One region of the Paenibacillus sp. FSL W7-1088 genome, then DNA from elsewhere that is predicted to be linked to it. Evidence: a T-box and tRNA genes for the amino acid it is inferred to sense, from the RefSeq annotation. Region 1 holds a T-box; the other holds one or more tRNA genes.
The links. A T-box is a leader RNA that pairs with one kind of tRNA and senses whether it is charged. The one in region 1 lies ahead of MKY42_RS26195 (valine--tRNA ligase), so its partner is inferred to be a tRNA-Val.
Positions count from the first base shown of each region.

Region 2: it encodes a tRNA-Val, which carries the amino acid that the T-box ahead of MKY42_RS26195 (valine--tRNA ligase) is inferred to sense. The anticodon was not compared.

Region 1 covers NZ_CP150216.1:5,795,561-5,811,640, reverse strand. The annotation lists gene ccsA (cytochrome c biogenesis protein CcsA) at 1-44, shown strand, start outside; gene MKY42_RS26230 (bifunctional precorrin-2 dehydrogenase/sirohydrochlorin ferrochelatase) at 50-700, shown strand; gene hemC (hydroxymethylbilane synthase) at 703-1,659, shown strand; gene cobA (uroporphyrinogen-III C-methyltransferase) at 1,664-3,238, shown strand; gene hemB (porphobilinogen synthase) at 3,333-4,334, shown strand; gene hemL (glutamate-1-semialdehyde 2,1-aminomutase) at 4,357-5,661, shown strand; gene MKY42_RS26205 (RluA family pseudouridine synthase) at 5,658-6,566, shown strand; gene MKY42_RS26200 (LysM peptidoglycan-binding domain-containing protein) at 6,703-8,181, shown strand; T-box leader at 8,340-8,618, shown strand; gene MKY42_RS26195 (valine--tRNA ligase) at 8,678-11,344, shown strand; gene MKY42_RS26190 (folylpolyglutamate synthase/dihydrofolate synthase family protein) at 11,422-12,798, shown strand; gene murC (UDP-N-acetylmuramate--L-alanine ligase) at 12,855-14,174, shown strand; gene MKY42_RS26180 (SPOR domain-containing protein) at 14,294-15,493, shown strand; gene MKY42_RS26175 (DUF4321 domain-containing protein) at 15,639-15,881, shown strand; gene MKY42_RS26170 (Maf family protein) at 15,974-16,080, shown strand, end outside.
Region 2 covers NZ_CP150216.1:5,018,484-5,034,563, forward strand. The annotation lists gene MKY42_RS22620 (hypothetical protein) at 294-704, opposite strand; tRNA gene MKY42_RS22625 (tRNA-Val) at 974-1,046, opposite strand; gene MKY42_RS22630 (hypothetical protein) at 1,191-1,445, shown strand; gene MKY42_RS22635 (GNAT family N-acetyltransferase) at 1,682-2,125, shown strand; gene MKY42_RS22640 (DUF3892 domain-containing protein) at 2,236-2,472, shown strand; gene MKY42_RS22645 (hypothetical protein) at 2,533-2,814, opposite strand; gene MKY42_RS22650 (hypothetical protein) at 2,808-3,020, opposite strand; gene MKY42_RS22655 (DUF3889 domain-containing protein) at 3,189-3,509, opposite strand; gene MKY42_RS22660 (hypothetical protein) at 3,563-3,859, opposite strand; gene MKY42_RS22665 (manganese catalase family protein) at 4,089-4,991, shown strand; gene MKY42_RS22670 (VanZ family protein) at 5,105-6,118, opposite strand; gene MKY42_RS22675 (DUF6809 family protein) at 6,133-6,450, opposite strand; gene MKY42_RS22680 (ribbon-helix-helix protein, CopG family) at 6,596-6,775, opposite strand; gene MKY42_RS22685 (DUF3221 domain-containing protein) at 7,317-7,808, opposite strand; gene MKY42_RS22690 (hypothetical protein) at 8,477-8,626, shown strand; gene MKY42_RS22695 (ABC transporter ATP-binding protein) at 8,756-10,471, opposite strand; gene MKY42_RS22700 (iron ABC transporter permease) at 10,516-11,547, opposite strand; gene MKY42_RS22705 (iron ABC transporter permease) at 11,550-12,605, opposite strand; gene MKY42_RS22710 (glycerophosphodiester phosphodiesterase) at 12,839-13,576, opposite strand; gene MKY42_RS22715 (hypothetical protein) at 13,797-14,132, shown strand; gene MKY42_RS22720 (YjcZ family sporulation protein) at 14,307-14,438, opposite strand; gene MKY42_RS22725 (TIGR00730 family Rossman fold protein) at 14,537-15,121, opposite strand; gene MKY42_RS22730 (hypothetical protein) at 15,356-15,781, opposite strand; gene ung (uracil-DNA glycosylase) at 15,797-16,080, opposite strand, start outside.

The DNA.
Region 1 (16,080 bases):
TATCCAATGCGTATTCAGCGTTTCATCGTTGGACGGGAGAGTGAAGGGGATGGAACGGTACACGCCAATATTTGTGGATATATCAGGAAAATCCTGCTGCGTGGTTGGAGGCGGACGTGTCGCTGAACGTAAAATAAAAGGTTTGCTTCATGCGGAAGCGCAGATCAAGGTTATTAGTCCGGAAGTTACGCCAACGTTACAACAATTGCATCATGATTCCCGAATTCAATGGCTGGCCCGGTCCTACCGCAATGGAGATTTGCGGGGGGCCTTTCTCGTATATGCAGCAACGGACCATAGTGAAGTGAACACAGCGGTTGTCCAAGAAGCTGAAGATGCGGGTATACTGGTTAACGACGCCATATCTTCTGAGCGAAGCACTTTTATTACACCAAGTGTGGTCAGGCGCGGAAGGCTAAGCATTGCAATATCGACCGCTGGAGCAGGGCCTGTAGCCGCAGCAGAAATTCGTGATACCTTGGAACAGCAATTCGGAGATGAGTACGAGACATATATTGAATTTTTGTATCAGATGAGGATGGAAGTAAAGGCACGTGTATCTTCTTCAGGTGTCAGAGCTAAATTACTCCGTCGTTTAACCGAAATGAATGTGCTGGAAAAGATCCGTACAGGTCAGTTTCAGTGGTGGACCGAAGAACAAATTGGGGACTGGATATCCCATAATCAGGAGGACGTGTAGACATGCGGACAATTAAAGTGGGAAGCAGACAAAGCGCACTTGCTTTGACCCAGACAGGCCATGTAATTCAAGATTTACGTGATATTTGTGAGCGGGAAGGATTAGCTTTTGATTTTGAAGTACATAAAATCGTTACAAAAGGAGATTTGATTCTGGATGTAACTCTGTCCAAAGTCGGAGGCAAAGGACTGTTTGTCAAAGAGATTGAACAGGCGATGATAGATCGCACGATTGATATGGCTGTTCATAGCATGAAGGATATGCCTTCCGAGTTGCCTGAAGGGTTGACGAACGGAGCTGTTCCGCGCCGTGCAGACCCTCGTGACGCACTGATTTCGAATGGTGGACTCACATTGGATCAATTGCCGGAAGGTGCAAGAGTGGGGACGAGCAGTCTGCGTCGGTCCAGTCAATTGAAATCATACCGTCCGGATTTGAAACTCGAATCGCTTCGTGGCAATATTGATTCCCGTCTGCGCAAGCTGGAGACAGAAGGTTTGGACGCCATTATTTTGGCTGCTGCTGGTTTGTATCGAATGGGCTGGCAGGATCGGATTACGGAATATCTGTCAGAAGAAGCTTGTCTTCCCGCAGTAGGGCAGGGTGCGCTCGGCATTGAATGCCGTGAAGATGATGCGGAGCTGCTTCATCTGTTGCAATTGTATAATGATCCGGAAACCGCATTTCCTGTGTTGGCTGAACGTCGCTTCCTTAGTGTATTGAATGGGGGCTGTCAGGTTCCGATTGGAGCTCATGCCGTATGGGTGCCACAGCAAGAAGCAGATTCCCCGAATGGACAAAACACGTTACAATTAACAGGTATGGTCGGTACGCCGGACGGCGGACTGATTCTTAAAGAAGCGTTGACGGGCAAAGATCCGGTTCGTCTTGGAGAAGAAGTGGCTTGGAGATTGATTGAACGGGGAGCAGAGCAGATACTGGCAGAAGTTAGGGGATGAAGACATGGTGGGGAAGGTCTTTTTGGTTGGTGCAGGTCCAGGGGACGCCAAGCTGATTACGGTAAAAGGCTGGGAATCGATTGGTAGAGCGGATGCTGTCGTTTACGATCGGTTGGCTAGTCCGAGATTACTTAAACAAATGAAGCCCGGCGCGGTTAAGATCTATGTGGGCAAACGGCCGGATCGACATACGATGAAGCAGGAAGAGATCAACCAGCTTTTGGTTGATCTCGCACTGGAAGGCAAGGTTGTGGTCCGGCTTAAAGGGGGAGACCCGACGATATTCGGACGCGTAGGTGAAGAGGCTGATCTGCTGCGCAAAAACAACATTCCTTTTGAAATCGTACCTGGTGTAACCTCAGCAATAAGTGTACCTGCTTATGCTGGAATACCTGTGACCCACCGCGACTATGCTTCCTCTATTTCCATCATTACGGGGCATGAGAGTCCGGACAAGCTTGACCGCAGTATTCATTGGGATAAAGTGACGAATGCTACAGGCACACTGGTATTTATGATGGGTGTCTCCAAAATTGGATATATCAGCGAACAGTTGATTCGTCACGGACGCCCGGCGCAGACACCGGTGGCATTGATTCGCTGGGGCACAAGAGCAGAGCAGGATACAATCACTGGTACGCTTGAAGATATCGAAGCAAAAGTGATCGCTGCGAATTTTCAACCACCCGCTGTCATTGTTGTTGGTGAGGTGGTGAACCAGCGCGAACAGTTGAAATGGGCAGAAGCACTTCCGTTGTTTGGCAAACGCATTTTGGTGACGCGAGCTCGCAGTCAGGCTAGTGAATTGGTGAACCGGATCGAGGAACTTGGCGGCGAACCTTACGAATTTCCGGTAATTGAGACCGTGATTCCATCAGGGGAGTCGGCACTGGAAAGTGTCAAACAGGCCTTTGGTGCGTTAAATACATTTGACTGGGTATTTTTTACGAGTGTAAACGGAGTGGAATTCTTTTTCCGTCATTTGCAGCAGCAAGGTAAAGATATTCGCTCCATTCATCAAGCGAGAGTTGCTGCGGTAGGACCTTCCACTGGGGAAGCTTTGCGTAAGTATGGCATTGTAGCGGAGGTCATTCAGGGGCCATTTCAGGCTGAAGGTATGCTTGAAGCATTTGAAAATGAATTGAAGCAAGGCCAGAGGGTGCTTTTACCGCATGGAGATCTTGCACGTTCCTGGTTGCCTGAACAGTTGAGGGAGCGGGGACTTCTGGTCACCGAGGCAATTATCTATGACACCATTCTGGCTGGCGAGGATGACGATGAATTGCTGAAGCTGCTTGAAGAGGGCGGCATTCATGCGATGACCTTCACGAGTTCTTCCACCGTCACCAATTTCATGAGTATTTTGAAACGGATGGGATTGCAGGACCCTTTGCCTTTATTGAAAAATGTAGAGGTCGCATGTATCGGGCCTGTTACAGCGAAGACGGCAGAAGCAGCAGGCTTGAAGGTCACCATGATGGCTGAAGAAGCAACCATTGAGAGTCTGATTTCTGTGTTGTCTGATTGGAAACGAAAGCCTGCTACAGAAGCTGTATTTCCTGCTAACCATATAAATTGAACCGCAATCGATAGATGAAGCGTGCTGAATTCGTTACGATACCGGCGCGCTTCGCTTTTTGCTCCATATCACTATTCAAGGAGGTTTCACACGTATGAGTTTTCCAATTGTGCGGCATCGCCGTTTACGTCAATCCACAGGTATTCGCAATATGGTGAGAGAGACCCATTTGACTGTGGATGACTTTATCCAACCCATCTATGTTACTTATGGTGAAAATGTAAAATCTGAGATCAAATCTATGCCAGGCGTATTCCGCTTCTCGCTGGATCGTCTGCAGGAAGAAGTGAAGGAGATTGCCGAACTGGGTATTCCGGCTGTGCTCTTATTCGGTATTCCCGAAACCAAAGACAGTGTTGGTTCGTCTGGATTCGCAGAAGATGGTATTGTACAGGAAGCAACGAAGCTGATTAAGTCCTGGTATCCTGAGCTGCTGGTTGTTGCGGACACCTGTTTGTGCGAATTCACCGATCACGGTCATTGTGGCATGGTGCACACGGTTGAAGTGGACGGTCACATTTGCGGAGATGTCCTTAATGACGAATCACTGGAGCTGCTCGTGAAAACAGCGGTATCCCAGGCCAAAGCTGGAGCGGACATTATTGCACCATCCAACATGATGGATGGATTTGTCCAAGCGATCCGTGCCGGACTGGATGAGAATGGTTTTAGTCATATTCCGATTATGTCCTACTCCGTAAAATATGCGTCGGCATTCTATGGTCCATTCCGCGAAGCTGCCGATTCCACGCCGCAATTCGGAGATCGCAAGTCATATCAGATGGACCCGGCGAACGCGCGTGAAGCATTACGTGAAGCCGAAACCGATGTGCTCGAAGGAGCTGACATGCTGATGGTGAAACCTTCCCTGTCCTATCTGGATGTCATGCGTACGATCAAGGACAATTTTGATCTTCCACTGGTTGCTTACAACGTAAGTGGAGAGTATGCCATGGTGAAGGCAGCAGCAATTCAAGGCTGGATTGATGAGAAGAAAGTGGCCATGGAAATTCTGCTGAGTATGAAACGTGCGGGGGCAGATATGATTATTACGTACTACGGAAAAGACGCGTCACGCTGGCTGGCCGAGAAATAAATTTATATTAAGGAGGATGTTCATGACTGCACAACAAGGAACTCGTCGTAATGATGAGCGCTCACGCAGCGCATTTGAAGAAGCCAAGCAGTACATACCTGGGGGTGTGAACAGTCCCGTTCGGGCGTTCAAATCGGTGGGGCTTACCCCGATCTATGCAGAGCGCGGAGAAGGCTCCAAAATCTATGATATCGATGGCAATGTTTTTATTGATTATGTGGGATCCTGGGGTCCGCTTATTATGGGACATGCACATCCTGACGTTGTGGAAGCTTTGCGTGAGACAGCCCTTAAAGGAACAAGCTTTGGTGCGCCAACACTGCTGGAGACCGAGATGGCTAAACTCGTCTGTGAGCGTGTGCCTTCGATCGATATTGTACGAATGGTGAATTCCGGTACGGAAGCAACCATGAGTGCAATTCGGCTGGCACGTGGTGTAACCGGACGCAGTAAAATTTTGAAATTTGAAGGATCATATCACGGACATGCCGACAGCTTGCTGATCAAAGCAGGATCTGGTGTAGCAACACTGGGTCTGCCTGACAGCCCTGGTGTTCCTGAAGGTGTGGCCATCAATACGATTACGGTTCCATACAATGACCTGGAGTCAGTGAAGCTTGCTTTTGAACGTTATGGTGAAGAACTGGCAGCCGTCATTGTGGAACCTGTTGCAGGTAATATGGGAGTTGTGCCACCAGTTCCAGGTTTCCTTGAAGGCTTGCGTAGTTTGACGTCTCAATACGGCAGTTTGCTCATTTTTGATGAAGTTATGACCGGATTCCGTGTAGGGTTGAACTGTGCACAGGGACGATATGGCGTAACACCTGACCTGACTTGTCTGGGTAAAGTCATCGGTGGCGGGCTTCCGGTGGGTGCTTATGGCGGCAGACGTGATCTGATGGAACAGATTGCTCCGACCGGACCGATCTATCAGGCAGGGACGCTGAGCGGTAATCCGCTGGCTATGGCAGCAGGTTATACGACACTTAAATTGTTGACACCGGAGGTCTATGATCGTCTGGAGACACTGTCCGCACGTTTGCAAGCAGGATTCGAGAAAAATGCAGCTGAGACGGGTGTAGCCATAACCATTAACCGTGTTGGTTCCATGGTATGTCCATTTTTCAGTGCTGTTCCGGTTACGAATTATGATATCGCCAAAGAAAGCAATCTGGATCAATTTCGTCGTTACTTTGCGGCCATGATTGATCAGGGTGTGAGTGTTGCGCCTTCCCAATACGAAGGCATGTTTGTCTCTGGCGTGCATACGGAGCAGGATATTGACGATACGATTGAGGCGAACCGTAAGGCCCTTCAATCGCTATGACCATCAAAAGTTGGAAACGCCGCGGGGAATGGCTTGAGCTGATGCCAGGCAAAGCGGTGACGGGAAGTTCAGACAGGCAAACGGCTGCAGAGCAATGGCTCTTGTCCGAGCTTCAGTTACCAGAGAAAATGTTGCGTCAGCTAAAGACGAACCAGGGCATACAACTGGCAGGGGACCGGCTTCGGCTGGCCCTTTTTGCGTCTCAGCCGATCGATGTTGAACCGCGTTGGACGGATATCGATGTTTTGTATGAGGATGACTTCTGTCTGGTTGTGCACAAACCGGCCGGAATGAAGCTTCATCCCGATGGGAGCCGGGCGGATCAAGCGATTACGCTGGATCACGCGGTGGCCTCCTATTACGAAATGAATGGAATTCAGGCGAATGTACGCCATGTTCATCGTCTGGACGAGGACACAACTGGGCCTGTTTTATATGCCAAAAATGCTTTTGCTCTCGCCAAACTGGATGAAGCCATGCGGCGTAAAGACATTGGGCGGCATTATGTTGCCATTGCAGGCGGTCAGATATCCACGGAGCTGATTACGATTGATGCTCCGATTGGGAAGGACAGGCATCACAAGCAACGCAGACGTGTCTCTGAAGGTGGACAGGACGCTGTAACTCATGTGGAGATCGTGGAGGTGTGGGACAGGGCTACCCTTGTCCGGCTGACACTGGATACAGGGCGTACACACCAGATTCGGGTGCATTTAAGTTATGCGGGGCATCCCCTCGTCGGAGATGAGTTATATGGAGGCAGAAGGGATTCTATTGGTCGGCAGGCGCTTCATGGTGAGACGCTGAGTTTTAGTCATCCGCTCACAGGGGCACGAATTGAAGTGGCTGATCCTTGGCCGCAGGATTTCGAACAACTGGCAGGGCGGGAAGACAAGGACCAATAAACTGGGAAGGTTTGCATAAAAGGTGGCATGCTCATCTCATTCAAGGCATATAGATGGGGTAACGAAGGATTTGGACCATGGATCAGTCCCATGAGAAGGATCATGGTGAACATATGCCGAAAGGAGGACGCCACCTTTGTTGAATCAACCTTATGGTTTGCGGTTCGATATTTATGAGCGCGTTCATTTGTCAGAGGGAGTCCCTGCGATTGAGGAACTGGAGGAAATTGAGTTATATCCCCGTATTCAGGTGATCGGTCAGGATGATCATGCAACATTACGAGGTCATCTTTTGCTAACAGGTGCGTATCGGGGAGAGAATGAGATCTCGGAGGAACTCAAACATTTTATCCCGGTGGAGATCACGGTACCCTTGAACCGGGTAAGATCGCTTGAGGATATTTCCATTGAGATCGAAAATTTTGATGTCGATTTGTTATCCGACCGAAGTCTGAACATTACTGGCGTATTGTCGCTACGCGGCATCGAGGGCTTTCCGGTGGAGGAACCGCAGGTCTGGTCAGCAGATGAATTTACCGTTATACATTCGCCCGATCCTAGGCAGGGCGACCGTTCAGCTGACACAGAGCAGACAGGCAGCTCTCCCAATGTATTTGCTCAGGAGTATTTGCTTCAACGGAGCGAAGAGGAGCTGCAGCGGGAACATCTATTTCAAGCTACTCCCGAACCGTTTCAGTCTTGGCAGCAAGGGGATGGGAACGCGGAGCAAAGCAAAATAGGAGCTGAAAACAACGAAGAGTCCTCATCCTTGAGGGACAAGGAGGATGAAACGCAAGCGGAAGTGTTGTCCGATACGCCTTCTCCCGTTTCGTCTTTTTTGGCGGAGACAGCCGACAGGTTGGCTTCTTACCCTGAATCCGAGCCTTTGCTTCCTCTGGCTGAAGAGTCGTCTGTCTGGTCCGAGCCTTCCGTCGAGACCTTACATACGAACTTGAGGAATTCGGAACAGGCCGATTCCAAGCGGGACGCGCAGCCTTCCGATGAACCTGCAGCACCGGACGTATGGCATTTTGAATCTGCCCGATCCGAACCAAAGCAAGAGGAGAAGGCGGTTGCAGATGTCCCGGCAGGTTCGCAGTCAGAGAACTGGCAGGATGTCTTTGCAGCGTCTGAACCGGAAATTTCAGAGGAAGACAGACCTCCTCTTGAAGCGTTGGACACGAATGAGTCCGTTGAAAAAGAAGCATTTATTCCTGAACCTGTGGCTGAGACGGAAGACAAGCCGGAGCTCAAGGTTGCTTTTGGCAGCAAGAGAGAGACTGCGCCCAAACAGGAAGAAGGCGTGGGCATCTCCTCCTTGTTATCCTCTGGCAGAGTGACACGTGAAGCGGAAGCAGAACGGGAGCAAGAGGCACTCGCTGGAGTCCTGCAGGAAGAAGCATACCAGCCTGATGATGTAGAGTGGAAGAACCTGTTTCTCGGCACCATTGTCGATCAGACTCCGTTCCGTAAGGTGAAATTATGCATTGTACAGCGTGAAGAGACACTCGATACTATAGCAGACCGATATCAGTTAAGTACCCGAGAGCTCCAGTTGTATAATCGTCTTTCCGAACAGGTTGTGGAAGAAGGACAGATTCTATATATCCCTTAACCTGTAGGCAGGTTTAATGACCATTTCGACCCGTGATCCCTTGAGGATGGCGGGTTTTTGCTTTATCTGCCCTCAACCTGCATTGCAGCACGCTTTTTCCGCTGTTGTCAGGTTGACTATCGGGCACGGGCAGGGTATGATGTGTTTAGGTTTTTTGAAGAACAACGTGGATCGGGAGTAGTAGACAGTATGACCTTTCAGAGAGCGGGATTGTAGCGCTGGGAAATTCCGTAGGAACCAACTGATCGAAGTCGCCCGGGAGTTGCCTGTTTGAATACAAGGGATGAGTAACTTTAGTATCATTCATTCCTAAGGTAGGATGGGCCGGTCGCAGCCGTTATCTGCTTGAAGTGTCACGTAAGTATAGAAGGGGTAGTCTATCTTCTATCTGCGTGAAACAAAGGTGGTACCGCGAAAGCTAACCTTTCGTCCTTTGATGGATGAAAGGTTTTTTTTGTTTTTTGGCGATGATGAATAAGTAACGGAGGAATGACACATGTCTGAACAAAAAAATTCAGCTGCAACAGAAATGCCAACCACATATGATCCGAAAGCTGCGGAACAAAAATGGTATTCCACTTGGATGGAAAATGGATATTTCAAGGCAGGCCAGCGCAAAGACGCTGAACCTTATACGATTGTAATTCCACCCCCGAACGTAACCGGAATGCTCCATATCGGGCATGCGCTCGATTTTACACTGCAGGATATTCTGATTCGTACCAAGCGGATGCAGGGCTATGATGCACTGTGGCTGCCGGGTTCTGACCATGCAGGTATTGCTACTCAAACCAAAGTAGAGCAGAAATTGCGTGAAGAAGGTCAGACTCGTTATGATCTGGGACGCGAAAAGTTCTTGGAGAAGGTATGGGACTGGAAGGAGCAATACGCAACAACCATTCGTCAGCAATGGGGCAAAATGGGCTTGTCTCTCGATTACTCGCGTGAACGTTTTACACTGGACGAAGGTCTATCCCAGGCTGTACGTAAAGTGTTTGTTCAACTGTATGAAAAAGGCCTCATTTATCGTGGCAAACGAATCATTAACTGGGACCCGGTGAACCGGACTGCACTGTCCGACATTGAGGTTGAATATAAAGAAGTTCAGGGTCACTTGTACCACCTGCGTTATCCGCTCAAAGACGGAAGTGGTTATGTCACAGTAGCGACTACTCGCCCGGAAACGATGCTGGGAGATACGGCAGTTGCTGTTCATCCGAAGGATGAGCGTTACGCAGACATGATTGGCAAGGTGCTCGTTCTGCCTATTATCGGACGCGAAATTCCGGTTATTGCAGATGAGTATGTAGATAAAGATTTCGGAAGCGGCGCCGTGAAAATTACGCCTGCTCATGATCCGAATGACTTCGAAGTGGGCCTCCGTCATGATCTGCCGCAGATTACGGTGATGGATGAGACGGGTACGATGAATGCCGAAGCAGGCAAATATCAGGGACTTGATCGCAGCGACTGCCGTAAGCAGATTGTTGCCGACCTGCAAGAACAGGGCGTATTGATCAACATCGAGGATCATACGCATCAGGTTGGACACAGTGAACGTACAGGAGCTGTCGTTGAGCCATATTTGTCGACACAGTGGTTTGTTGAGATGAAGCCACTCGCAGAAAAAGCGATTGAGAAGCAACAAAGCGGTGAAGGGGTTCATTTTGTTCCGGATCGTTTTGAGAAAACGTATCTGAACTGGATCGAGAATGTTCGTGACTGGTGTATCTCTCGTCAATTGTGGTGGGGTCATCGTATTCCTGCCTGGTATGACGAGGAGACTGGAGAAGTTATTGTATCTGCTGAAGATCCGACAACATTGCCAGAATACGCTGGACGCAAGCTGAGACAGGATGAAGACGTTCTGGATACATGGTTCAGCTCCGCATTATGGCCATTCTCTACATTAGGCTGGCCGGAAGACACGGAAGATCTGAAACGTTATTACCCGACAAGTGTACTCGTAACAGGGTATGACATTATTTATTTCTGGGTGGCGCGCATGATCTTTACCGCTCTGGAGTTCACGGAAGAGGTTCCGTTCAAGGATGTGCTGATGCACGGTCTTGTTCGTGATGCAGACGGACGCAAGATGTCCAAATCGCTCGGCAATGGTGTTGATCCGTTGGATGTGATTGAGAAATATGGTGCGGATGCAATGCGTTACATGATCTCTACAAGCAGCACTCCGGGTCAGGATCTCCGTTTCCGCTGGGAGCGGGTTGAACAGGCTCGTAACTTTGCCAATAAAATCTGGAATGCATCGCGCTTCGCTTTGATGAATCTGGAAGGGTTCACCTATGAAGATCGTGATATTAGTGGAGACCTTGGAACAGCGGATTATTGGATTTTGCACCGCCTGAACGAAACTTCTCGTGATATTACGCGTCTAATCGAAGCATATGAATTTGGAGAAACAGGCCGTTTGCTGTATAACTTTATTTGGGATGACTTGTGTGACTGGTATATTGAATTTGCGAAGTTGTCCTTCTATGGTGAAGATCCGGTTGCCAAGAAGAAAACACAATCGGTACTTGCTTATGTGTTGGATCAGACTATGCGCCTGATTCATCCGTTCATGCCGTACATTTCGGAAGAGATTTGGCAGCATCTGCCGCATGAAGGCGAGACGATTACGTTGGCTTCCTGGCCGGTGTATGACCCTGCGTTGGAGAACCCAGAAGCAGTTGCCGAGATGAACCTGCTTATGGATACCATTCGTGCAGTACGAAACATCCGTGCAGAAGTAAACGTACCAATGAGCAAGAAAATTGAATTGATGGTGAAAGCGAACAACGCAGAGACATCCAGCATCATTGAACGCAACAGCCATTACATCAAACGTTTCTGTAATACGTCCGAGTTCGACAGCGGCCTGGATCTGAGCTCACCGGATAAAGCAATGACTGCTGTCATTACTGGGGCTGAGCTGTACCTGCCGCTGGCGGGTCTTATTGATATTGATCAGGAAGTGGCTCGTCTGGAGAAAGAGTTGCAGAACCTTGAGGGCGAAGTACTCCGTGTGGAGAAAAAGCTGGCGAACGAAGGCTTTGTTGCCAAGGCTCCTGCCAAGGTTATCGAGGAAGAGCGCGCCAAGCAAGCGGATTATTCCGATAAACGGGATAAGGTGATTGCACGAATCAAGGAACTGAAAGGTTAATATATTCGGGTCGGATGGAGTGCTTATGCGCCATCCGGCCGCTTTTTTCAACCAAACTCAAACCGAAGGTGAATCATATGACGGAACTTAACGGGACAGAAATAGCATCTCCTTTACTTACCTATGACGAGGCCGTGAACTGGATCAATGGCCTTATTCCTTTTGGCATCCGACCTGGATTGGAACGAATCGAGGGATTGATGTCATTGCTGGGCAATCCTCACCAGCGTCTCAAATTTATTCATGTCGCGGGAACGAACGGCAAAGGTTCGACTTGCGCTTTTTTGACGTCAGTGCTTCTTCAGTCGGGATATGATGTTGGAACGTTCACATCCCCGTATATCACCAAATTCACAAACCGTTTTCAGTACAACGGTGAGGACATCCCGGAAGAAACGTTGCTCAAACTCTCGAACCGTCTGTATCCGTTGGTTCAAGAGATGGCTTCAACTCCCCTTGGATCACCCACGATGTTTGAGGTATCCACAGCACTCGCCCTTCTGTATTATGCGGAAGAGTGCTACCCGGACATTGTGGTATGGGAGACAGGGCTCGGGGGAAGGATGGACGTAACGAATATTGTTACACCCGTGGTATCGGTCATTACCAATATCGGTATGGACCATACGGATGTACTGGGAGATACGATTGAGGCGATTGCTGGAGAGAAGGCAGGCATTATTAAGGCGGGGGTACCCGTTGTTACCTGTGCCACGCAGCCAGAGGCTGTGAAGGTGATTCAGGAAACGGCAGAGCGGCTGCGTTCAACCGTGTATCTGGCGGGAGATCGTTTCTCCTATCATAGGCTGGACAGTGATGAGAACGGACAATCTTTTCATTTTACAGGACCGTTCCGTGATCTGGACGTTCGTATTCGCATGCAGGGCGTACATCAATGCGATAATGCTGCGGGCGCACTTATGGTACTGGAGTTGCTTCGCCAATACATGGCATTTATGCTGGATGATGAAGATATTGCACTTGGACTGGAACATGCCTTCTGGGCAGGACGGTTCGAGAAAGTGGTTGATCAGCCCCGCATTGTTCTGGATGGAGCACATAATCCGGAGGGTGCCGAATCACTGGCCAAGAGCATTATCGACGTATATCCTCACAACAAGTTAATTTTGATGATGGGCATGCTGGCGAATAAGCATCACGAAGCGTATTTGCAGCATATACTGCCACTAGTGGATACGCTGATCCTGACCGAGCCAGATTTCCGACGCAAAATGGATGCAGCCGATTTGCTGCAGATCGTCGAACGGGTACGTCCCGCCATTGCGAAACCGGAGCTGGAAATCATCGTCGAGCCCGAATGGGCAAAGGCACTTGATCTATTGAAGTCACGGACGGAAGCGGAAGATCTGGGGGTGGTGTCCGGCACATTGTACCTCATTGCAGATGTGCGGGCAGCCCTTTTGCATCAAACCGATTCTGAAAAAGGTTGGTGAAAGTTTTGTTAAATACATCGGAACACGTTCATTTTATAGGAATTGGCGGATATGGCATGAGTGCCATCGCGAGAGTTATGCTTGAGATGGGATACACCGTTACCGGATCGGATGTCGCTTCACAGGAGTTGACCGAGAAGCTGGCAGCCAAGGGAGCGAAAATATATATCGGACATACAGCAGAGCACGTAAATGGGGCAGACCTGGTTGTCTACTCTACGGCTGCTCCGGCTGATAATGTGGAGCGGGTGGCAGCTGAAAAGCTGAACATCCCGATTCTGCATCGCGCCCAGATGCTCGCACGATTGCTGAATGAGCGCAAAGGTGTGGCTGTAGCCGGGGCTCATGGCAAAACAACCACGTCATCCATGATTGCACTTGTTATGGATAAATGTGATACAGACCCGACATACATCATTGGCGGGGAAATCATGAACGTGGGGACCAATGCCAAGGCAGGGCAAGGCGACTGGGTCGTTGCCGAGGCGGACGAGAGCGACGGTTCATTTTTGCAGTATCACCCTTGGCTCGGTATTGTGACGAATATTGAAGCGGATCACCTTGAGAACTACAACAGTGATTTTGAGGAACTCAAAAAGGCTTATGTGCAGTTCCTGAGTCAGATTCGTCCAGAAGGCACGGCTATTGTGTGTGCTGACGACGAGAATGTTCAAGCCATTTTGCCAGAGCTGAAATCACGGGTAACCACATACGGCATTGATTATGCTGCTGATTATACGGCAACAGATATCGTGCTTGGCGACCGCCGAATTTCCTTCACGATGAGCCATCAGGGCAATGTGTTGGGTACGGTGGAGTTGTCAGTTCCAGGTAAACATAACGTTTATAATGCGATGGCTACGGTCATCACCTGTCTGGAAGCAGGTATTCCATTTGAGAAAATTACGGCTGCCATTATCCAGTTCCATGGAGCAAAACGCAGATTCCAGGTGCTGGGCGAGGCGCGTGATATGCTGATTATTGATGACTATGCGCATCACCCGACCGAGATTGAGGCTACAATCAGTGCGGCCAAAGCAACGGGGAAACGTATCATTGCGGTATTCCAGCCACAGCGTTACACACGTACGTTCTTCCTGCTTGATGCGTTCAGTCGTGCCTTTGCAGAAGCGGATGAGGTTCTCATTACCGACATCTATTCCCCTGCGGGTGAAAAACAGATTGAAGGTGTTCACTCGGCTAGGCTGGTTGAACTCATCGTTCAAAACAGTAATGCTTCTGCACGTTATCTTCCGACAAAGGAAGAAGTTGTTGCAGATTTGCAGAACCGTCTTCAGCCAGGCGATCTTGTGCTCACGATGGGTGCAGGTGATATCTGGAAAGTTGGCGATACACTTGCCAAAGGGTTGAAATAAATACAATTGTAAAACCGTCTGACTTCATTTCGAAGCAGGCGGTTTTTTGCATGAAATGGAATGTTTCTGACTCTCTCCACATATAGCTGTTATAAATGGGACAAAGGAGAGGGTACGGGGTGAGCAATGCTAGAATGACGTTTCGCTTTGGGGATAACGAGTCGGACAAGCCTGAAAATAAGGGGATACCCACATCCAGCACATTTGCAGCTTTGAGTGAAGAAATTCCGCACAGTCCGACGCCAACACCAACGCAGTTGAACACAACACCTTCATGGACACCAGAGGAGATACCCGGTGACTGGGGAGAGACGATGCTGACAGGCTCCACTGTACCTGAACCTTACCCAAGAACGGATAAGGATTCTAAACTCGATGAGCCCGGATACAGTTATAAGCATCTAACTGCGTATCCGGGAGAGGAGGACGAGAACAGATCGGACGAGAATTATGGAGGCCATGATTGGCTTGCAGATAGTGAAAACTACTCGTATAAGCGAAATCGCCCCCCGAGGGGCTGGAAAATGATTGGTTCAGTAACGGGTGCGCTTGTAACCGGGGCCCTCTTCGGCATGGTTATTCTTTCTTTTTTTAATCGGGAAGGGGCTGTAGATCCTGGGAGCAAGATGCCCGCCAATCAGGAGGTATCGGCCGTGACAGGTCAGCAGGGAGTGGCAGGTTCGGAACAGCAGCTCCAGGCAACGACTACAGGCGGCAGCTATTATGCACTGCAATATGGTGTATTCAGTTCTCCTGAACGCGCTGAACAGGCGAAGGTGGAGCTGTCCCAGGCAGGCATTGCGGCAGGCTCCGATCCGGAGGACGGTAATCGGGTATATGCAGGCATTTCGGCTGACCGTGAGGAGGCCAAGCTGCTCAGCTCAAGGCTTAAGGCCGAAGGTGTGGAGCTGTACGTTAAGGAAATCGTCAACCCTGAAGTGAATCCGGCAGTTTTCGGCGGAAAAGCAGAGGATGTGAAGCAATTCTTCGCAAGTGGGTCGGCTTTGGTTGAACAACTGTCTACCCTCTCCATCCAGCAACTTGGTCAGTCTGTTCCTGAAGCCGTTTCAACCGAAACGATGACCTCTTTACAGAACCAGCATCAGCTCTGGCTGACCGGTTTGAATAGTATTGCACCGGGTCTGAGTGCAGACGTACAACCCTATGTATCCGCGATGGAAAAATCGATGAACAGTGCGGTAACGGCAATTGCCGAATACAACAAAAATCCGGCTAATGTGTATATGTGGTCTGTACAGTCCGATCTAATGGAATATGTATTACAGCAAAAAAAATGGCTTGAAGCGATAAAACAGTAATCAACGCTTTCCCATAACACAGCCTTGAAATACCTATCCGGCAAGGAACTGGAAATAGTTCCCCTTGCCGGATTTGTGTTTGTATTGACGTACAAAACCCCGTATAATAATGTGGGTGTCAAAAAATGGCGAGGGAAGATCACCAATGAAAAAAAACTTCGGCATGTTATTGCTGTTTCTGCTGCTCGGCTGGCTGGCCGGTGCGTGGATCGCCAAGGCACTGCAGCCTGTAAAGGCCGTTGCCTTTCTAACGAAAGCCACGACCATTCGTTGGTCGCCGCAGGCTGATCTGGATATTATCAGTTATGATATTTCATTTCAATTTCAAATGAGCCTCCTGAGCTTGATTGGTATTATTGCTGCTGTATGGCTGTATCGCAGGTTATAGGAGAATGACGAATTTTGACGAAGAAACTAAAAAAATGATATCTACTAGCGTGATCCGACAGGATGTCGCCGTAGCATAAGGGGCCGGTTATTTTGGATAAAACACAACAGCGTCGCATTATTCTGGCTTCGACATCGCCACGGCGTAAAGAACTGATCGCATCACTTCATCTAGCTTTTGAAGTAATACCAAGTCACGC
Region 2 (16,080 bases), 780 kb from region 1:
CAGTGGTATGACTACTACGTAAGGCTCTGTCGTTTTAATCCGTAGTGATCGAACGACTGCCCCTACCATTTAAGGTAATCTAGTAGGAGCAATGAGAAGCTATGACTAATATTGGTGACAAAACGCAAATTAAGGTTACTATATTAGTGGAGTAAGGGAAGATTTTGAACCTTACAAGACTCCAAGACTGGTGGATTCAGTCTTACTGTTATCAGTAATATAGTCATTCAGCTATTTTGGCTCGAACATACAAAAAACTACCTTTTCTAGTTCTGGTGGTTAAGTTCACCTTATTATCTTGTAATTACCGCACTACGCTCAGCTATCATTATCCGTATTGCAATATATATCATTGTACAACCAAGAGAAATAATAGGAATTTTAGAATCAATAGAGGCTTGATCAATTCTGCAAAAATCTGCTACATTACCAAAGATGTCATAACACATTCGGAAAATTTCAGATTCCGGGAAGAGTGCTAAAATTCCTATGGCTGCAGAAATAATATAAATAAAGCACCCAACATACTTTAATACTTTAGAAAAGGTATTTGATGAGAGACTTCGAGAAGCATGAATCATATCTCCAATAAAAAATGTTAGTCCAGCTAGTGATAAACATGTGCAAACTTGCCCTGATGCTTTCATTAAAAATCCGAAGGTGCAAACAATACAACCAATTGCTATTAGAGATGCCTTAGACATTTATTATTCCCCACTTTTTATTTCTGATCTTGCCAACTCAATTAATAAATATTCGTTCAAATATATAGATGGAAAAATTAGAGATCTAATCCTTTTTTTCAAATCATTATTCCCCTGAGATTTTGTACCTGTCTGATCAACTTAAAATTAATTAAAACTGATAAGTTGATTTTCTGTGACCTCGAACGTTTGATCATAATTATAATGTAATCAACAAACCACACCCACCACAAAGAAAAAAGCCCTTTCTGTGCAAGGACTTTTACGTATGATCTGTAGTGGGCTCGAACCACTGACCCCTACCCTGTCAAGATAGTGCTCTCCCAGCTGAGCTAACAGATCATGATATTTAATTGTTTGCCAATCAAGTAACAGTATCATACCAAGTAACCGTGTTCATTGTCAATCGTTATATTGGTAATATTTTATTCGAATTGGTGCACAATAAAGGAATGATTACCATTTTGATGACGAGGTGACTTCCATATGAGGAATATGAGAGAACGTAAGCTGCGTTTCATTATCACTGCCAAAAACGTAGCCTGTCTGATTGCGCTTGTTGCATTAATATACGTTTCTGTCGGTTGCAGTTTGGAACGGGATGAACATACCGTACAATTTCAACAGTTAAAAGAGCCCAAAGAGGTGAATGATGACCTGCCCGTTTGGCTGGATGTGTATTCCAAGTCTGTTGTGCATGACGTGTACTCCCCACAAGGCAATGTTGAAGTCTTACCCTGAGGAACAGGATGTCGCATTTCACTCATCTTCGTCCCACTTTTTGGAGTACACCTTCTTGGTCACATAATACAACAAAGCAATCATGCCGGCCGCCATTAAAAGGGTGATTGCCATCACTCCTGCCATACCCATGGTTCATCCCTCCTCTCCCAGTATGTTCCAGTCTTAACTATACAGGAAAAGCATTTTTTTGTATAATTCAGTCTGATAGCGTAGAGCAGAAAGAAGGTATAGAATTGGCAGCTGAGATTAGTTATGTAACGACTGAAGAGCAACTTCAGAAAGCATTGAATATTCGCAATCATGTTTTTGTCATCGAGCAGCAGGTGCCTGCTGACATTGAGATCGATCAATATGATATCATCAGTCCTGATGTGCATCACGCATTGTTAAGTATAGATGGACAGGCTGTAGCTACAGGGCGTCTGATCTATTACACCAAGGATACCGCCAAAATGCAGCGTATCGCTGTTCTCAAATCTCATCGTGCTTTCGGCTACGGGCGTGTGCTGCTGTTAGCCATGGAAGAACGGGCACGCGAATTGGGACTTTCCTACTCTGTTTTGGACGCACAATGCCAGGCGCAGAAGTTCTACGAAAAGCTCGGATATGAAGTAATCTCGGAAGAGCCTTTTTATGATGCAGACATTCTGCATGTTCGGATGCAAAAGAGCCTGTAAATTATCACTGCGAGCGATATGAAGCCATGCTATGCATACTTTTTTTTGATCCGGACAGGCTAAAGAGGTAACCAGATTCCTATTTGGTCAAATAAGGAGAGTGTGACATCATGGATCAAACGACACGCGAAAGCTTCACAGCAGTACAAAAAAATGGTGACGGTGATCTGACAGCGTTCCAAACTTCATCCGGACGTGTGCTGGACTACCAACAAGCACTGGCAGAAGTCAAAGCAGGAGCAATTGCAGGTGTAAACGTCTTTAAAGGCAAAGACGGCGAAATGTACATTCGCGGTGATGCAGACGGCGACCCAACCAATAACCTTGATCAACTTCCTATCTTCTAATAGATGTATGCTGCCTCACATGGCGCCAATCCGGCATTCCGGGTTGGCGTTTTTTACGTTTTAATATTCGGTAAAATATTTCACGGCATCTCCAGCGGGTGGGCTTTTACGAATGGGCTGTTGTTCCTGCTCCCATGCTTGCAGAATTAATATGCCTTCCAGCGTAGACTTGTTTTCCCACACAATATGCTGCCTGCGCTCAAGCTCCAGCAGTGACTCATGAATGAACGCCTTGCTTCTGCCCGTCTTATTCTCCAACTCATCCATTCGTGGCACCCGGCGACGCTGCCCCGCATAATTAACAATAATACGCAAAATTTTGCGTTCAAAATCATTCAGCATATTTCTTCCTTCCCTTCCTTATGGAGTACGGGACGCCATGCCAGAATACCTTGTTCCAGAAATGTTCGGGGTGCCCCCTCTTTCCCTGCGGATGCTCTAATCTTCCCTTCCCGCACACTGTTGATTCGAATCTGCCGCTGTGTAATATGCCCTGCACGATCCATGTAGACGAGCTCCACCATCTGACCAATATATTTCCCTAGCATAATCATCCCTCCAATAAGAACATGTGTTTGTTTTATTATTATATGCGAACATAAGTTCTTTATTCAACAACTAAAAAAAGGATTTTTTTGAAATTAAAAAACCAGACTCACTCCCTTTTACAGAGAAGTCTGGTTCCTATCTTTCTTGCTGTGCAGTTCTTGTTCAGTTCAACGTCGATCCGATTCCGTGAATTGTACTTTTTTCAGCTGCTGGGTAGACGGGTTAAAATCAACATTCACAAATACAGCAAATTGTTTACCGTCTTTATTACGTACCCATAACTTGAACTGTTCACGGGATTGGTCTGCTGTTAACGAGGTGCGGCCAATGTGTTTGTAATCCAAAATGTCCACGTTGTACTTGGTTTGCGTTTCCTTCACTGCAATGATTCCCCACTTCGCATAATCCGGAATCGCCGTTGCTGAACTTGTTGCTAGTCCACTTAAACTTAGTATCACCGTCATCAGGGCTACGATGAGCATTCTCATATCATTCACTCCTTGGGCAATGTTTACGTTAGCCTGCCCTGTAGAAGTTTATTTTACACCAGTAGACGAATGATAAACGTAATTGGTTGCTGGAGCGATTGAATCGTACTAATCGCCATCTTATACCGTTCGATCGGTGATTTGAAGCTCATCCCCCAGTCACCCTCCAATAAAAAATTTCGCGGTAGTGGATCTTCCGGCTTTTCCAAACCGTACTTTTCTATAAGCTCATCTCGTATTTGTTGATCCAACTCACTCGGATAATTTGCATATGCTGCCGTAACATCGCTACATCCAAAAACGACAAGCAGCAGGACACCCCATCCCACCATAATCCAACGTTTGCGCACTCTCAGTTCTCCTTCATTTAAATCAGATAATGACAACCATACTTAACTTCATTCGTCCTGATTGTACATAAATAACATGGGATTGGAAATAACAAATGCAGGCATCATTACATACGCCTTAAGCCTCATTTGCAAAATTATGGGTTTAGCGTATCCGATAAACGTGTAATAGGCCATGACAGCATCACTTCATTATTCTGAGCAATCATTTCGAGGAGGTTATACCCGAATGTTCAAACGTATGGATGAAATCGCAATTGAAATCCCCAATGTCGAGAGACCAGACCCGAATGCAGCGGCAGCGATACAAGAATTGCTGGGTGGTAAATTCGGAGAAATGTCAACGTTGAACAACTACCTCTATCAATCCTTTAACTTTCGCTCCAAGGAAAAATTGAAACCCTTCTACGATCTGGTGATGAGTATCACCGCCGAAGAATTAGGTCATGTGGAGCTTGTGTCTCATGGTATTAACAAATGCCTTAGAGGTTCTACCGATTACAAAGAGCCGGATAATACACCACTCGGTTCTGTGAAGGATGCACGTCTGTCTTATCATTTCCTTGCTGGCGCACAGGGAGCAATGCCTTTCGACTCGATGGGCAATCCGTGGACCGGAGCGAATGTCTTCAACAGTGGCAATCTGGTCGAAGATCTGCTGCATAACTTTTTCCTCGAATGCGGAGCCCGCACACATAAAATGAAGGTTTATGAAATGACCGATCACCCCGCAGCCCGGGCAGTTGTTGGCTATTTGCTGGTACGCGGCGGCGTGCATGTGGTCGCTTATGCTAAAGCGCTTGAGATTGCAACCGGAGTGAATGTAACCAAATTGGTACCGATTCCATCCCTGAGCAACAAATCTTTTAACGAGGCGTGGAAATACGAAGAAAAAGGTCTACACACCAAGCTGTATACCTATAGTGATAAAGACTTTACTGCGATCAGTCAGATCTGGAAAGGGACACACCCCGAAGATGGACAACCGCTGGAAGTCATTCAAGGCGTACCTGAAGGTTATCCGATTCCTGAAGCTCCCCCGGTGGAAGAAGAATTCGCCCCAGGCATTTCGCAGGAAGACTTCCAGGAAATTGCACGTCGTCTCAAAATGGCGGGAAATATTGCGGATTAAGGTAGCGTTATGTAATGGATGTACTAGCTGTTGTTGTTGATATGGCATGAAAATGGATAAAGCCCTCAGATCTTGCTGCTTAAGTGGCAGGATCGAGGGCTTTTATTGATGTATTAAAACATGGATTTAATGCTGTTGATGAACTTTTGCCCTGTGTTTGGCTCTGTAAGTGTAATGTCCCACATCACTATATTGGTCATCAGATTTGAACCATCGGTTATTACTTTTATAGCCAGTTCTTTAACTCCCTTTAACGGAGTTTGAAAAGAGTCAGGATGGTTCTCCGCACTGTTCGCTGATACAATCAAGGAATAGATTTCTGTGCCATCGGCGATAAAGCTTATTGTAATAGGCTCATGGCTTGCTGTTCGGATGACATCGTCCGGTATAGCGAAATAACCTTTCATATTTTTGTATTTTCCATTTAAGAGATATGAAAACTCATTCGTTTTTTGTATTTCTCTACTGTACAGATTGATTTTAGGCTCAACATTTGTCTGGCCTACTGTAAAACTGGAGAGTTCTTCATCCCATACTACAGCCCCGTCACTCAAAGCAAGTTCATTCAGTGCAACACTTTTTCCGTCAACGTTTTCTAAATAATGATTGAGGCCGCCAACAACAGTGATCGTACCTATTGAAAAAACAATCGCTGTCAGGAAGATTCGAATAAGTCCTTTTAATGTGTTCCTATGATGCCTTATTATCCTCTGCGCCCCATATCCCACGGTAGCCCCTAAAGTATTAATCAGGATATCGTCTATATCAAACGCACCTAAACGGGAAATCATTTGCACTGTCTCTAACATCGTAATACAGAGAACGAATATACTGATAAAGCGAATAAACCCACAGCGAAAGAGGAGCGGAATGACCATCCCGAAGGGGATGAATGCTATAAAGTTCCCCATTTCAAAAAACCAAATCTTAAAATCTCTCCCCATTGGAAAATGTAAAGGAATTCCTTGAAGGGATAAGCTGTATCGCAAGCCCTGATCAGGACTGGACGAGCTTCTATCGAAGCCCAGGAATAAGAAATACAATGTTAAACAAGTATACAACGATAACAATACAATGATGAATTTTCTTGATTTTCCTTGATACAAAATCACACCTTCTTTTTTCAATAAATTCTACACCATCATATTATTCCTACACTACAATTTGCAGAGGTCGCCAAAACCGACTCCTCACGTTGACTCATCACTTCAATCAGCATGTTGGCCCCCAGTCGAAATCCCTGAACAAATGCAGCTTCGCTATGCATACCATCACATTGACCACACAAGTCGAACAACTGTTCAAGCTCACGGAATTCGTCCTCGCTCAATCGATTCTTCCATTGTTCCGTCTTAGCCGCAATTTGTCGACCTAACATTTGATATTCAGGATGTGTCGGCATCATCGTCTCGTCGGGGCGAAGTCGCCCGTTATAAAGTGCTTCCAAAATTGAATTCATGTGCATCCTCCCAGAAATGGATTCGCATCGACTTGAATGAGCGTTCTGCACATGGTAGGATATTTATGCAGTCAGCTCATTCTCATAGTGATTGCGGGATAGGAAGCAGCGGTGTTCTTCTCGGGACTCACGCTGCTTCCTTTTTCTATTTTTGGAGCTCGTCGTAAATCCTCTCAATCCCTTTGCGAACGATGTCTGATCGGTTCGTATTCAGCTTCTCAGCCGAAGCATCGAGCTTGTTCATAATTTCTTGATCAACACGGATTTTGATCGTTTCGCTTTTGGGATTGTCAGACAGCGGACGTCCCATCTTCTTGGCGGACATTGCTTCACCTCACTTTTTGTGCCAACAATAATAGCATAGTTGTTGTTGGCACAAAAAGTCAACGGATTCGTAAAACATACGTTCGTTTTTTCGTGGATTGCAGACTAAACATAAGTAGATCGTTAGCCCAACTCCGAAACAAAATATCACTCATGTTATATGTAATAATGCTTGTACTTTAATGAATGATCTGTTTTTGACAAAAAACAACCCCGAAAGGCATTAAGCCGTTCAAGGTTGTTAAGGACTGCTCTTTAGTATGAACTTTTCTGAATCACTGAACTACTTTTTATTGTATTTTATTCAGCAATGGTATTATAACCTCATCCAATTTCTCAAGCAGCTCATCCTCCGTAGGATTTTCTAATATTCTTTCTAAATCGCCCTTTAACATAATCAAATATTCAGAAGGCAATCTACTAATTAGTCCCGTCAGCATAGAATATTCCCATGTAGAGTCTCTTGTACTTGTCGCGGGGAAGCCATTCTCTAATATCCAGACCTATCTCCTCTTTTCATCCAACATTGAAATCCTATATCCTTACTCCTGCTCCCTTACTGGCTCAATGTCTTCTACTTTCACTTCTATTGGATCCTGAGTATCCGTTGGTGACATCGCATCTCTCATGCGAATAGTCCACGTCCCTGCATCCTGATAAAATTGTACACCTTCAATCACAGGAATACTTATCTTTTCTCCATCTGATGAGTACAATCCAGCCCGGATGGCATCCTCCTCACTCATATGAGCACCATCTGGGGTGGCCGGGCAAGATAAAGCAATCGTTCCCGCTCTGGCTTGTCCAGGGTAAGGCTCGTTTTCGGGGCTGCCATCCGTCCAGATCTCAACATAGGAGCCGATCTGCGGATCAGGCGCATTGGAGAACCATTTTGCCGGATAATACCGACTTTCTCCTCCGTTCGCACCGAAGTCTTTATACGCAGGATCAACCACTAGAATGGAATCGTCTTTGCGCTCAACCACATAACCAGTGAATTCATCTTCACTTGGTGTATTCGCTTGAGTTTGCACAGAATTACAATCGATATGTCCTGAACATCCAGTAAGGCATACGATCAGGATTGAGAGCGATATCAGAGCTCGACGAAGATGGAACATAGGTAAATCCCCTTTATTAAAACCTATTTCTAATTTCAACGTTCCATATATGGTTATTGTTGCATGCAAACATATGTTTATCATAAACTTGAGGGCAACAAAATTACTTCTTTCTGTACTGCTTGTACCCATACCTTCCCCAGATCACTAATGTCACGCATAACAAGAGGGCACAGTATGCCCAGGTAAAAAATAAAGCCAATCCCAGCCCGATGTTGGCTCCTATATATCCCCCGCGTAACTCCGTATATAATGCATACCCCAATGGTACGCTACCTAAAATAAAAAGTCCGATTAACCATCCGCGCCAACGTTTAACAGATCCCTCTCTATCCTTGGAATTCTTTTGGATGCCTTGAGCCAGTATAATCAATATTAAAATCAATATTAGCCAGGTTATGAAAATGTACAACATAACGTTTGTCTCCTCTCCTTCAAATTCCCCTTATTTTTGTACAAAGGATTTCCGCCTGTTTGTCCATTGTACTACCCTCCCGCTTTCAATAAACTTATCACATTGACTAAATAGATAAATGATTATCATTATCCAATAAGTAATCTATGCGGGAGGAACTATAACGATGAAAGCAACACGCAAGCTCAGTACCCTTATACTCATGATTACCCTGATTGGTGGGCTGTTATCAGCCTGTAGCAGCAAAGCAGAGCCATCCACTACAACCGCTGAAGCAGAATCAGGTGAATCCACCACCTCAACTCAAGCTCAGTAACGTGATAATAAAAAGTAGAAAAAGACGCCTTCGTCTTACTCAGGATCATGAGTAGACGAAGGCGTCTTTTTGAAAATTCATATTCAGCTTTCTTATGCAGAGTCCGTGTTCACCAACGCTCTGTTACGTTCAGGCACCAAACTGTGCATAGTGCAGACGGCTGTATACACCACCTGCTGCAAGCAGTTCCTCATGACGCCCCTGCTCCGTAATTCCCTGCTCGGCAACCACAATAATGCGATCCGCATTTTTGATCGTAGCCAATCTGTGGGCAATGACCAATGTAGTCCGTCCTTCAGACAATTCCGCAAGGGATTGCTGGATCGCTGCTTCTGTCTCCGTATCCAGTGCAGATGTAGCTTCGTCCAAAATTAGAATCGGAGGATTCTTCAGGAACATACGCGCAATGGACAAACGCTGTTTCTGTCCGCCAGACAGCTTCACACCGCGTTCACCAATTAACGTGTCCATTCCTTCCGGCATGGAAGTGATCAGTGTTTCCATCTGTGCACGACGAGCTGCCATCCAGATTTCTTCTTCTGTTGCATCCAGCTTGCCATACGTGATATTCTCACGAACTGTTCCATCGAACAGGAACACGTCCTGCTGAACAATTCCAATCTGACTGCGCAATGAATCCAGCGTCATATCTTGAATCTCCTGACCATCGATCGTGATGCGACCTTCCAGCACATCATAGAATCGAGGCAGCAGACTGCACAGGGTTGTTTTCCCTGCACCAGATGGTCCAACAAGGGCCACGGTTTCACCAGCGTGAATATTCAGATCAATCCCTTTCAGAACAGGCTCCTGGTCCGAATAGCCAAAGGTCACCTGCTCATAACGGATATCTCCACGCAGATGAGATACGGTAGCGGCACCTGGTCGATCTTCAACGTCGGGCTCCATATCGAGCAATTCTGTATACCGTTTGAAACCTGCAATCCCTTTTGGATACGTCTCAATAACGGAGTTGATCTTCTGAATAGGTGTAAGAAACACATTGGACAGCATAATAAAGGCAATAAATTGACCGTAGCTCATACTGCCATTAATGACAAACCATGTGCCGCATACCAGTACAAAGAGGGACACCAGCTTCATCAGCATGTAACTGATGGATGAGTTCCAGGCCATGATTTTGTACGCGATCAGTTTGGTCTGACGGAAACGGCTGTTATTTACAGCGAATTGTGCTTTTTCATGCTCTTCATTCGCAAAAGCCTGAACCACGCGAATACCACTTACATTGTTTTCTACACGTGCGTTGAAATCCGCTATATCCCCGAACATTCGGCTAAAGGCCTTGGACATCTTGCTGCCAAAATACAAGGATAGATAAATAATGAGCGGTACAATGATAAATGTTAACACGGCCAGATTTCCGTTAATGCTCATCATGATGCTGAATGCACCAATCAGCGTCATGACTGCGATAAATACATCCTCCGGACCATGATGGGCAATCTCGCCGATATCCATCAGGTCATTGGTCATACGAGAGACCAGGTGTCCGGTTTTGGTATTGTCAAAGAAACGGAATGATAACTTCTGTACGTGATTAAAGAGCGCTTTACGCATATCGGTCTCGATATTAATACCAAGCTTATGTCCCCAGTATGTAACAACAAAGTTGAGGAATGAGTTTAATAGATAGATCGCGAGCAGCGCAAGACATGCCCATAAAATCCAGTCCCAGCGTCCCCCTGGCAAAAGGTCATCCACGACTCTATTAACTGCCAGCGGGAAGGCCAGTTCCAGCAGAGCTACGAAAATCGTACAGCTAAAGTCCAGAATGAACAGCTTTTTGTAAGGCCTGTAATAAGCAAAGAAACGGCGAAGCATGGACTGAAGCCCTCCTTATAGCAACCATACCACATGATTGCTTTCTATTTCGTTTTGCTCAAGAGATACAGGAAGTATGGGGCTCCAATGATGGCAACCAGAATACCTGCCGGAATCTCGGAAGGCTGCAAGATTACGCGTCCCAGCGTATCTGCAACAAGCACAAGCAATGATCCGACCAATGCGGATGCAGGCAAAAGGAACTGATGTTTGGGTCCCACGAGACGACGTGCCAGATGCGGACCTATTAGACCCACAAAACCAATGCCGCCACTGACGGATACACATGATCCGGCTAGTCCCACGGCTGCAGCCAGCAGGATCAGTCTTTCGCGCTCCACCGGAGCGCCGAGACCACTCGCTGTTTGATCCCCAAGGTTCAGTACATTAAGCACACGGGCTTTATACAGAACAAGCGGCACAAGGACAATGAGAAACGGCAGCAATGCAGATACGAATTTCCAGTTGGAACCCCAGATGCTACCTGCCATCCAGGTGGCTACAAATTGATACTTCTCCGGACTAAGCCGAAGTGTTAACACGATCATGGCTGAGCTGATCCCTGCCGCTACCCCAATCCCTGTAAGCAGCATGCGCGTAGGCATGAGACCCTCTCCCTTTTTGTAAGAGAGCACATAAATCAGAAATGCAGCAAAAGTTGCCCCGATCAGGGCCAGGATGGGCAGCAAAAATACAGGAGCCGCCGTTGTTGTCGGGAAGAAGGAGACAAACAACATAACAACCAATCCGGCTCCAGCGTTGATACCGAGAATCCCTGGATCAGCCAGAGGATTTCGGGATACCCCCTGCAGAATACAACCGGATAGCGCAAGTCCCGCACCGACCAGAACCGAAATGACGATACGCGGCAAACGGAATTCAAACAGGATCAGTTCCTGCTTTGCCGTCCCACCACCAAACAGGGTACGCATCACCTCAAGTGGAGAAAGCCGAGTGAACCCTGTATTCATACTGATAATAAAAGCGGTAATAATCAACGCACCAAGCACAATCATGACAATGGTGCTTTTTGCTCTCTTTTTGCGTTCTGCTCCAACCAGAGTTGAGGATTCCATCGTTACAGAGTCCTCCTTTCTTTACGCGCCAGATAGAGGAAGAAAGGTACCCCAATTAGGGCAACCAAGGCGCCAATTGGCGTCTCATATGGCGGGTTAATCATACGTGCAGCCAGATCCGCGAATACGAGCAGCAGACTGCCCATGACAGCGGAACATGGAATAATCCAGCGATAATCGACCCCAACCAATTTGCGTGTGAGATGGGGAATGATAAGCCCAACAAAACCAACAGCACCAACCACGGATACAGCTGTACCTGCGAGGATTAGGACAACAATCAGACCAACCAGCTTGATCAAGCCAGTACGTTGACCCAATCCAACGGCGATATCTTCCCCCAAGCTAAGCAGCGTAATGGAACGGGAGATAATAATCCCTGCAATAAGCGCAGCCAAAACCCAAGGGAACATGACTTCCAACTGGGACCATTTCGTGCCGGCTACACCGCCCGCTGTCCAGAAAGCGAGGTCTTGTCCAATTTTGAAATACAGTGCAATCCCTTCACTGAGTGCTGACAGCATCGCTGACACTGCCGCCCCCGCCAGAACGAGCCGGAGAGGTGTAAGTCCGGATTTGGAAGCCGCACCGAAACCATAGACCAACAGAACCCCAAGTCCTGCACCCAAGAAGGAGTACAGAATGATATACATATATGGCATGCCCGGGAAAAAGGCAAAGCAGATAGCAAGCGCAAATCCTGCGCCAGCATTCAGTCCGAGCAGCCCGGAATCAGCCAGCGGGTTACGGGTCATCCCCTGCATAATGGCACCGGCTACTGCGAAGCAGGCACCCACCATCGCTCCGCCAAGAATACGCGGTAATCGAATCTCCCATATAATCTGATGCGGAGTCAGTTCAGGATTAAAGTTAAAAATGGCCTCCCATACCACGCTCAGCTTGATATCTGCCGCCCCAAACGAAATGGACAACGCCATACCCAGCGCGAGCAGCAGAATCCCCCCGGTCAGGATCAATGTGGCAGCCCAGGGACGAGTGTGTATTTGGGCTGTAGGTGATTCCGTAGGTTGACTTGCTGATGAAACTTTCGAACTCATATGTCCCCACCCTTGTTATGAGTGGTGTAGACGCATCCTATGTACATAACATTCACCTCTCTATTAATACATAACTGATATTGATTCTCATTCCCATAGACCATTGTATGTCAACTAGCTGTCTCTGGCAATGGACAAATGGGACATGTTTATTGCATAAATGAATTTTTGTACTAAAAAAAGCTGCATGGAGTATAAGAACTCCAATGCAGCACCTTGGTTTGAGATATGATTTAACGACTATGTACAGCAGTCAATGCTGCCAGCACATCCGGCACATCCGTAATAATTCCCTGAACACCCATGTCGATCAATTCCTGCATTTCAGCAGGATCATTCACCGTGAACGGGTGTGTTGCAATTCCCTGAGCCAAAGCAGCAGCAACTTCTTCTCGTGTTACAGCAACCTTGTAGGGATGCAGAGCAGAAGCTTCCAGTTTAGCCGCATAATCATATGGGCGGTACAGCTTTTCCATATATAAAATTGCTGTGCGAATTTCCGGGGCAAGACGTTTGCACCTCACTAACGAGGCATGATTGAAGCTAGATAGAATCACCTGTTGTTCCATACCCCAATCCCGAATCGCTTGGATCAACTTTTCTTCCATTCCCTTATAGCTAACAATACCATTTTTCAATTCCAGGTTAAGTAGGATGTCTTTCCCACGAACCAAATCAAATAATTCATCCAAAGATGGAATACGTTCTCCAGCAAAATCGGCATGGAACCAAGCTCCTGCGTCCAGAGTACGCAATTCTTCAAACGATTTATCCTTGACCCAGCCTTCTGCTCCGGCAGTGCGGCTTAACGTCTCATCATGTATCAGTACCAGTCTACCATCACTGGACAGCTGGACATCCGTTTCAATGCCTGTCGCTCCAAGCTGAAAACTTCGTTCAAACGCAACCATTGTATTCTCGGGACATACGGCAGATGCTCCCCTATGGGCGATATTTTCTATTTTTTTCATTCCAGCGCCTCCTGAGTTCAACATTAACTCTATGATTCTCACTATAAACGCAGTTTGTCATACCTGTATTAACAGAGCGTTTAATTGCATGCCCCGTCCGTGAATAGGGCAACGTCTTGGAGGGCTGGGGATTCACTCATTTTGTGAACTCAATCTGTAAAGCAGACATAATATAATATCAGTCATAGACAACTGCACTCCGCTGTAAGGAGGTCGCCCATTGAAACCCCTAACGAAGAACAGATCTGTATCTCCCAAATCTCCCTCCAAAAAAGCTCCCTTGCTCAGAGTTTCTGCCAAAAGCAGTTCTGGCAAACCCAACAACAAAACAAGAACGCGCCCTGGACCACGCCAACACATGAAAAAGGCATCTGTTCGGGGGCTCTCTGTTCCAGACAAAACAAGTAATCAATCATCTGCTCTTGAAGAACAACATCAACTGGATAAGTTGGCTTTTATCGCTGCCATCCTTGCTCTTATTGCAGCCGCAATTGGACTATACATTGCCTGGAGAACACTCAGTTTGCCTGGTGGTGGTGCTGAGGTAACGGTCTAACTCCTCTTGCCCCGCTCTGTCTCTCTTTTCCATGGAGACGGAGTTCTTTTTTTGCAGACAGAAAAAAACCGTTCCCCTGAGACGCCAGCCATACCGGCGTCTCTTTGGAAAGGCCATTTCTTCATCGGGCGTTGCCCCGGCGACCATGTCACCGTCCCGGAATGGCTAACCGAATTACAGAATGAATGTACGAGAGATGATAACGAGCAGGATAAACAACACCAGAATTGCGCCTGTTGATGTCCATGCTCCACCGGCAAACCCGCCGTATCCGTAACCGTATCCTGTGCCTTTGATTTCGCTCATGAGTGACACTCCCCTCTTTTAAGAAAGTACACTATAGACTATGTTTGGAGAGGGAACTTGCTTGGGCACATCGAAAAGTTTTCCGCTGGAGCGGGTAGTTACTTATCCTGAAGCTGAGACCACTTCTGGGTCAACTGTGCCGGAATATAGGATGACATCCGGTTCAACAGTTCAGCCGGATCGGATTCCAGACTCCATAGACTAAGATGTGAGGTATTGGAAAAACCTTCATGCACGCTGTGCTCAACCATTTTCATCAATGGCTCGTAATATCCGTTTACATTTAACAAACCGACAGGTTTACGATGAATGCCGATCTGTGCCCAGCATAGAACCTCGAATAATTCTTCAAATGTCCCCATACCACCAGGAAGAGCCACAAATCCGTCGGACAGCTCGGCCATCGTTGCCTTGCGTTCATGCATCGTACCTACTTCAATCAGCTGCGTAAGGCCTCCATGTACAACCTCTCCCCGGAACAAACCAGTCGGCATGACACCAATCACTTCTCCACCCTGCTCCAGAGCAGCATCCGCGACGGCACCCATTAATCCCATACATGAACCGCCATAGACAAGTGCGTACCCGCTATCGGCGATCTGTTTACCCAAGTTGATAGCCTGCTGTGTGTAATCGGGGTGATTTCCCGGGTTGGAGCCTGCAAAAACACATATACGTTTCAATGGGTTTCACTCCTTCTTGATATCTATTTCATTAGTGTACAACATGAATGTAAATACTATGTTACATCACACATCATACACAAGTGAATAAAAAAAACCCGACCGTTTGCAGCCGGCCGGGCTCCCATACTTAGTACACATCATTTAGAAGGGGTTGTTATACTGTTTACTATAAAGGCCGAACATTAAATCCATATGATCATTGCATGAAATGAATATTAAATATCCGTGGACTTATCGTATTCCACGTCGTGAGCGCACCACAAACATATGCTTGTCCTTACGAAGAATCCGGCCGTCTGCAAGCTCAACCTGATCATCATTATGGCGTATAATTGTTGTGGATAATGCTACAATTTTGGCCCGACGCCAAATCATAACCTGTGATTTGAAATAGATGGCATTTTCAAACTGTACGGCCTTTTTCATCACATATCCAACCTTATGCACCTCGGAACGCGCTTTTTTCAAGGGAAGGCTCTCTTCAGGCAGAGGCCGGATCATTGCGATATTGTCGAACGATACCTTGATCCGCTTGGGTCCGATTCGTACACAATCCGCTTCTTCATCCCACTCGACCAGCGTTCCTTTCAGTGGCTCTCGTATGCCGGTTGCACGATATACGGCTACTTTCCGTCCTACCCAATGTCGCAATGCCATCGCCCCCCCGTTTGTCTAGTTTTCCGGTATCGTCCAATCAATCGGTTCAATACCTTTGGAGGTCAGAAATTCATTGGCTTTGGAAAAAGGACGACTGCCCAGGAAGCCACGATGTGCTGCAAGCGGACTTGGATGCGTAGACTCCAACACCTGGTGTTTATCCCGGTTAATGAATGCCCCTTTCTTCTGGGCATGACTGCCCCAAAGCATAAATACCATCGGTTCTGAACGTTCATTCAATGCCCTGATGACAGCGTCAGTAAACGTCTGCCAACCTAGTCCCTGATGGGAGTTCGGCT